3 regions of the Klebsiella sp. PK18 genome follow, and region 2 is predicted to be linked to each of the others. Evidence: predicted binding sites of a transcription regulator. Region 2 holds the regulator's gene; each other region holds the start of a gene.

Region 1 (2,204 bases), 420 kb from region 2:
CAAAGCCCGCCTGCTCTACCCGATTCTTGTGCAGGTTATTGATATTGCCCATTTTCTCCAGCACCACCTTGCCAAATTTGAGGCTGTCGGCGATGGTCAGGGACTGCACCATATCGAACATGGTGTGGTCGACATAGCGGTCGCCGCTCTTGCTGACCCCACCGATCAGATCCGAGGCATTCTGCGTCTGGGCGAGATATTTTGCCGCGGTACTGGTGGCCCCCCTGGTAGAGAGGGCAAACACTGAGGAACCGCTGGGCTGGCGGCTGGTAAAGGCGTCGGCGTGAATCGACACGAACAGGTCGGCGCGCTGCTTCTGCGCCTTGGCGACACGCACCTTCAACGGGATAAACACGTCTTCGTTGCGGGTCATATAGGCCTTCATATTGCCTTCTTTGTCGATCAGCGCCCGGAGGCGGCGGGCAATCTGCAGCACCACATCTTTCTCGCGGGTGCGATACTTCCCCACGGCGCCGGAGTCTTCGCCGCCGTGTCCGGGATCGAGCATAATGACAATCGGCCGGTCACGCCCGGCTTTGCCCGGCTGCGGTCCGCTTTGCGCCGGCGGCACCTGACGCTCCAGATCGCCTTTGTTGTAATCCTCGAGCAGCGCCAGCAGCGGATCCTGAACATCGGTGGCGTTGGCGGGGTAGAGGTCCATCACCAGACGCTCTTTAAAGCCGGCCACCGGCGCGAGGGCAAACAGCTGCGGCTTAACGTTCTGCTTGAGCTCAAAAACCATGCGCACGGTTTGCGGATCAAACTGGCCCACGCGAGCGGACTGAATAAAGGGGTCGTCATCGCGGATCTGCCCCCCCATGCCCTTCAGCACAGAGTTCAGGTTAACCCCTTCCAGATCCACCACCACCCGCTCCGGGTTACTGAGGGCAAACTGCCGGTATTTCAGCACATGATTCGATTCTACCGTGACGCGCGTGTAGGTCGATGCTGGCCAGACGCGAACAGCGACCACCCGCGCATCGGCAGCCAGCCCCACAGGGCTCACGCTCATTAACCACATGGCGCCCGCGCCCTGCAGCAGACGGCGACGGCTTAATCCAGAGTTGTTTCCCGACATGCCACTCCCAAGCAATAAAAACGCATTTGTACCCAAAACAAACAGATTGACCAGAAACTTTAACGAAAGGCATATAACCTGTCATCTATAAAAGGGTAAACATTCATTGACACCCTGCGCCGGGTCACATGTTTTTCGTGGCTTAGCCTAAAATTGGCACTTGCGTTTAACAGCAAAACAGAATAAAAATACAATAATTACGAATAATCATGCATTGAGGGTTTGTCATGGTGAAGGAACGTCGCACTGAACTGGTAGAAGGATTCCGCCATTCTGTTCCCTATATTAATGCCCATCGGGGAAAAACGTTTGTCATCATGCTGGGCGGCGAAGCCATTGAGCATGAAAATTTCTCAAATATTGTCAATGACATAGGATTATTGCATAGCCTGGGCATTCGCCTGGTCGTGGTCTATGGCGCCCGCCCGCAGATTGACGCTAACCTCGCCGAGCACCACCACGAGCCGGTCTATCACAAGCAGACGCGAGTGACTGACGCTAAAACGCTTGAGCTGGTTAAGCAGGCGGCGGGGATGCTGCAGCTGGAGATCACCGCCCGCCTGTCGATGAGCCTCAACAATACCCCGCTGCAGGGGGCCCATATCAACGTTGTCAGCGGCAACTTTATCATCGCCCAGCCGCTGGGCGTCGATGACGGCGTCGATTATTGCCACAGCGGACGCATTCGCCGCATTGACGAAGAGGCGATTCATCGTCAGCTCGACAGCGGCGCCATTGTCCTGATGGGGCCGGTCGCGGTGTCGGTCACCGGCGAGAGCTTTAACCTGACTTCGGAAGAGATCGCCACCCAGCTGGCCATCAAGCTGAAGGCGGAGAAAATGATCGGCTTCTGTTCGTCGCAAGGGGTTTACAACCAGGCCGGGGAAATCGTCTCCGAACTGTTCCCTAATGAGGCGCAGGCCCGCGTCGAAGAGCTGGAAGCGGACGAAGATTATAACTCCGGCACCGTGCGCTTCCTGCGCGGGGCCGTGAAGGCCTGCCGCAGCGGCGTGCGGCGCTGCCACCTGATCAGCTATCAGGAAAATGGCGCGCTGCTGCAGGAGCTGTTCTCACGCGACGGCATCGGCACCCAGATCGTCATGGAGAGCGCGGAGCAGATCCGCCG
Region 2 (2,204 bases):
CAGCGGTGGCGTGCCAGCTATCGCCGGTACGTGCTTCAATAATACGGTAGCTGCTGGCGCCTTCTTTCTCGGCTTTAGCGGCCAGCTCCTGACGCATGTCCATTGGCGCACTACCTACCTGGGATACGGAGATGGTGCCCATGGACTGCAGGTTTTGTGCTTGTTCAGCGTTAACTTGCTGAACGGCCGCGCTTGCGCCGAAAGAGAGAACGGAAGCCAGGCCAAGGGATGCGATGATCATTGCGCGTTTCATAATCTTTACTCCAGTCTTTGTTTTGCCGCGGCGGGGGATGTATGCGCCCAGGCCGCGGTAGAGAATCTGTGTCGGGTTAGTCGTTGACGAACTACAACTTATTTATAAAGCTCAGCGGTGGCATGCCAGTGGTCGCCAGTGCGGGCTTCGATAATGCGATAAGAAGAAGCCCCTTCTTCCTGCGCTTTCTTGTTCAGCATTTCATGCATATCCATCGGGGAAGAGGCTACCGCGCCGACGGAAACTGTGCCGATGGCCTCGCGGCCCTGGGCTTGCTCGCTGTTGATAACGTCAGCGGCAAAAGCGCCAAACGACACGACGGACAGGATGCTGAGTGCTGCTACAGTGGTTTTGATTTTCATGATGTTCACCTCGTCGAATCTTTTTGTTGAGGGTCTTTGTTTCGTGACCCTCATCACAAAACCAAGTATACACTAATCACCAAAAATATTAATACCATGCTAATTGTTTTGCGCGTTAATAGTTACAATGAATTGCGCTTTTTATAACCTATAAGAATTAAAAATGACAACTTATCCGCAGTGATAAGATTTATTTCTAATAAAATCATAAAGGTATGCGAATTTGATCTTTTGTGCGTTTTAGGCGTTTCCCTTAAGTAAAAGAACGTATAGACGCGTTAAATCACACAAAATGTTAAATAATTGTTGGATTGAGGGGCGTGAGAGAGAAAGAAAGGGGAGTCGCCCTCTGACGATTGCCAGAGGGGAATACTCAGAGTTCCTGTTCGAACAGGACCAGGATGGCGTCGTGCAGATCTTTCACCGTAAAGCCGCGCGCAGGGGTGGTGAAGATGGTGTCATCCCCGGCGATGCTGCCGAGAATACCTTCCGCCTTGCCCAGCGAGTCGAGAAGACGGGCAATCAGCTGCGCCGCGCCGGGGCTGGTGTGAATCACCACGACGGCATCGTTATAGTCGATATCCAGCACCAGATTTTTCAGCGGGCTGGAGGTGGTCGGCACGCCAAGCTCAGCAGGCAGGCAATAGACCATTTCCATTTTGGCGTTACGGGTACGAACCGCGCCAAATTTGGTGAGCATGCGGGAGACCTTCGATTGGTTGATATTCTCGAAGCCTTCTTCCTGCAGCGCCTGGACGATCTCACCCTGCGAGCTGAATTTTTCTTCTTTAAGCAGCGCTTTAAACGCTTTAACCAGTTCTTCTTGTTTTGCCGAACTTCGCATAAGTCACCCAGATTATGGTGGTAAAAACAACATCATTATGCATAACCGTGAATTTTTATGCAAATAATCCGCAACGGGATAGGTCAATAATGTTATGAAGGGGGCATATTTTAGCAAAAAAACCATATAAGGAACATGTTCACATCACAACGCTTAAAGCCATGTAAAAGTAAATGAAATGTTATTGAGTTGGTGTTGTTTTGCGCAACTGGCTGGGTGTATTGTAACCAACAGTCGATCCGGTACTTCGCTTTGCTGGATGGTCAGTCAGGAAGCATAAAGTGCGCCGCTGTTCTATTGCTACGCACAATAATGCATTCTTCAGCCATAATCATTGTAATTGTTCATCTTGTGAATTAAGGTCCAGGCGACGGAATAACGAAAGACTAAATTAACCATAATAAGGAGTTTAGGATGAAAGTTGCAGTCCTTGGCGCCGCCGGTGGTATCGGCCAGGCGCTTGCCCTACTACTTAAGACCCAACTGCCTTCAGGTTCAGAGCTCTCGTTGTACGACATCGCTCCGGTTACGCCGGGCGTGGCGGTAGATCTAAGTCATATCCCCACAGATGTAAAAATTAAAGGATTTTCCGGTGAAGATGCTACCCCGGCGCTGGAAGGCGCTGATGTGGTGCTGATCTCCGCGGGCGTAGCGCGTAAGCCCGGCATGGATCGTTCCGACCTGTTTAATGTGAATGCCGGCATCGTTAAGAACCTGGTGCAGCAGATTGCCAAAACCTGCCCAC
Region 3 (2,204 bases), 640 kb from region 2:
GGCGGTTCCCGCCAGCGCGCCGGTAATGATGTCAATCTGATCGGCAGGCGTAACCCGCAGGCCATTTTTCTTTTTCACCGGCAGATTAAGCTGCTTCATCAGCTCATCCACCACGCAGCCGCCGCCGTGGACGATAATCAGCGGGCGCTGGTGCGCTTCACGGTAGTTAACCAGCGCGGTAAACAGGCGCTCCAGCGCCTCTTCGCTATCGAGTAATACGCCGCCGAGTTTGATAATTAATGGGTTCATCATCACACCTTAAATAAGAGACTGCGTCTCAGCGAAGCCGAAACGAATATTCGCGCACTGCACTGCCTGCGCTGCGGCGCCTTTCAGCAGGTTATCTTCAGCCGCGACGACGATGAGATGGTCGTCCTGCACGGCAAAACCGATATCACAGAATGGCAGACCCTCGACGCTTTTCAATGCGGGTACGCCTTTATCATATAAACGTACCAGCGGTTTATCGGCGTAAGCCTGCTGGTAAACCGCTGCGATCTGCGCGTGGCCGACGCCCGGCTTCAGGCGGCAGGTAATGGTTTCAAGGATGCCGCGCTTAAAATTACCCAGGTGCGGGGTAAAAATCACCTTTGCCCCGAGGTGGCTGGCAATCTCCGGCTGATGGCGATGGTTAAATATGCCGTATGGCTGCAGGCTCACTTCACAGAAGCTATTGCCGATCGCGGCCTTACGACCCGCGCCGCTCACCCCGCTGGTGGCGTTGATCACCGGCCACTGGTTCAGATCCAGCAGATTGGCCTCAATCAGCGGCTTCAGCGACAGCTGCGCCGCCGTCGGATAGCAGCCAGGCACCGCGATTAACTGCGCTTCTTTAAGCGCATCCGCGCTCCACTCCGCCAGACCATACACCGCCTGTTTGAGCAGGTCGGGATGTTGATGAGTGAAACCGTAATATTTTTCGTAGAACGCCCCATCGTTAACGCGGAAGGCACCGGAAAGATCGAACACCACGCAGCCGGCGGCAAGGAACTGCGGCGCCAGGTCGTGACTCACTTCGTGCGCGGTGGCGAGAAACACCACGTCCACGCCAGCGCTGAATTCGCTGATATCGGACATCGGCTGCAGCGGCATATCGACAATGCCTTTGAGCTGCGGATGCAGGTCGGAAATTAATTTTCCCGCATCATTGCTTTGCGCGGAGACCGTCAAAGCGGTTATGTTCATATGCGGATGACGATTGATATAGGTCACCAGCTCTGCGCCGGCATAACCACTGGCACCCACAATCAGCGTATTTAACATTGGAAGCGCATCTCCTTACATTCGATGGGTTTTCTTACGCTCAACGATATTGTATTTTTATTCACAATAAATGCATGAATATTGATACTATCACGACCCAAGGTGTGTCAACAATGAAAAACAATTTACCGCCCTTTATCGAGATTTACCGCGCGTTGATCGCCACACCGTCCATCAGCGCGACCGAAGAGGCTCTCGATCAAAGCAATGAGTCTTTAATCAATTTGCTGGCAGGCTGGTTCCGCGATCTCGGCTTCAATGTTGAGATACAGCCGGTGCCGGATACGCGCCATAAATTCAACCTGCTGGCCAGCACCGGACACGGCGCCGGCGGCCTGCTGCTCGCCGGGCATACCGATACCGTGCCATTCGATGATGGCCGCTGGACGCGGGATCCGTTCACCCTCACCGAACACGATAACAAGCTCTACGGCCTCGGCACGGCTGACATGAAAGGCTTCTTCGCCTTTATTCTCGACGCCCTGCGCGATGTCGACGTCACCACGCTGAAAAAACCGCTGTATATTCTGGCCACCGCCGACGAAGAGACCAGCATGGCCGGCGCGCGCTATTTTGCCGAAACCACCCAGCTGCGCCCGGACTGCGCCATCATCGGCGAGCCCACCTCCCTGCAGCCGATCCGCGCCCACAAAGGACATATGTCCAACGCGATCCGTATTCAGGGCCAGTCCGGCCACTCCAGCGATCCGGCACGCGGAGTTAACGCGATTGAGCTTATGCACGACGCCATCGGCCGCATTATGCAGCTGCGCGATCTGCTAAAAGAGCGCTACCACTTCGAGGCGTTCACGGTCCCTTACCCAACCCTCAACCTGGGCGCTATCCATGGCGGCGATGCCTCAAACCGCATCTGCGCCTGCTGTGAACTGCATATGGATATCCGCCCGCTGCCGGGGATGACCCTCAACGATCTTAATGGT

The links. The regulator ArgR, encoded in region 2, controls arginine synthesis, uptake and breakdown. The targets are predictions, from matches to a motif close to ANTGAATAAAAATACANT.
Region 1: the regulator ArgR is predicted to act here: its motif matches at 1,256-1,273, upstream of argA (amino-acid N-acetyltransferase).
Region 3: the regulator ArgR is predicted to act here: its motif matches at 1,312-1,329, upstream of argC (N-acetyl-gamma-glutamyl-phosphate reductase).

Annotation. Positions count from the first base shown of each region.
Region 1 covers NZ_CM173493.1:925,373-927,576, reverse strand. Annotated here, with positions in the region: gene amiC (N-acetylmuramoyl-L-alanine amidase AmiC) at 1-1,078, opposite strand, end outside; gene argA (amino-acid N-acetyltransferase) at 1,306-2,204, shown strand, end outside.
Region 2 covers NZ_CM173493.1:502,318-504,521, forward strand. Annotated here, with positions in the region: gene yhcN-B (DUF1471 family stress response protein YhcN-B) at 1-253, opposite strand, end outside; gene yhcN (peroxide/acid stress response protein YhcN) at 352-615, opposite strand; gene argR (transcriptional regulator ArgR) at 989-1,459, opposite strand; gene mdh (malate dehydrogenase) at 1,874-2,204, shown strand, end outside.
Region 3 covers NZ_CM173493.1:5,473,412-5,475,615, forward strand. Annotated here, with positions in the region: gene argB (acetylglutamate kinase) at 1-252, opposite strand, end outside; gene argC (N-acetyl-gamma-glutamyl-phosphate reductase) at 259-1,263, opposite strand; gene argE (acetylornithine deacetylase) at 1,377-2,204, shown strand, end outside.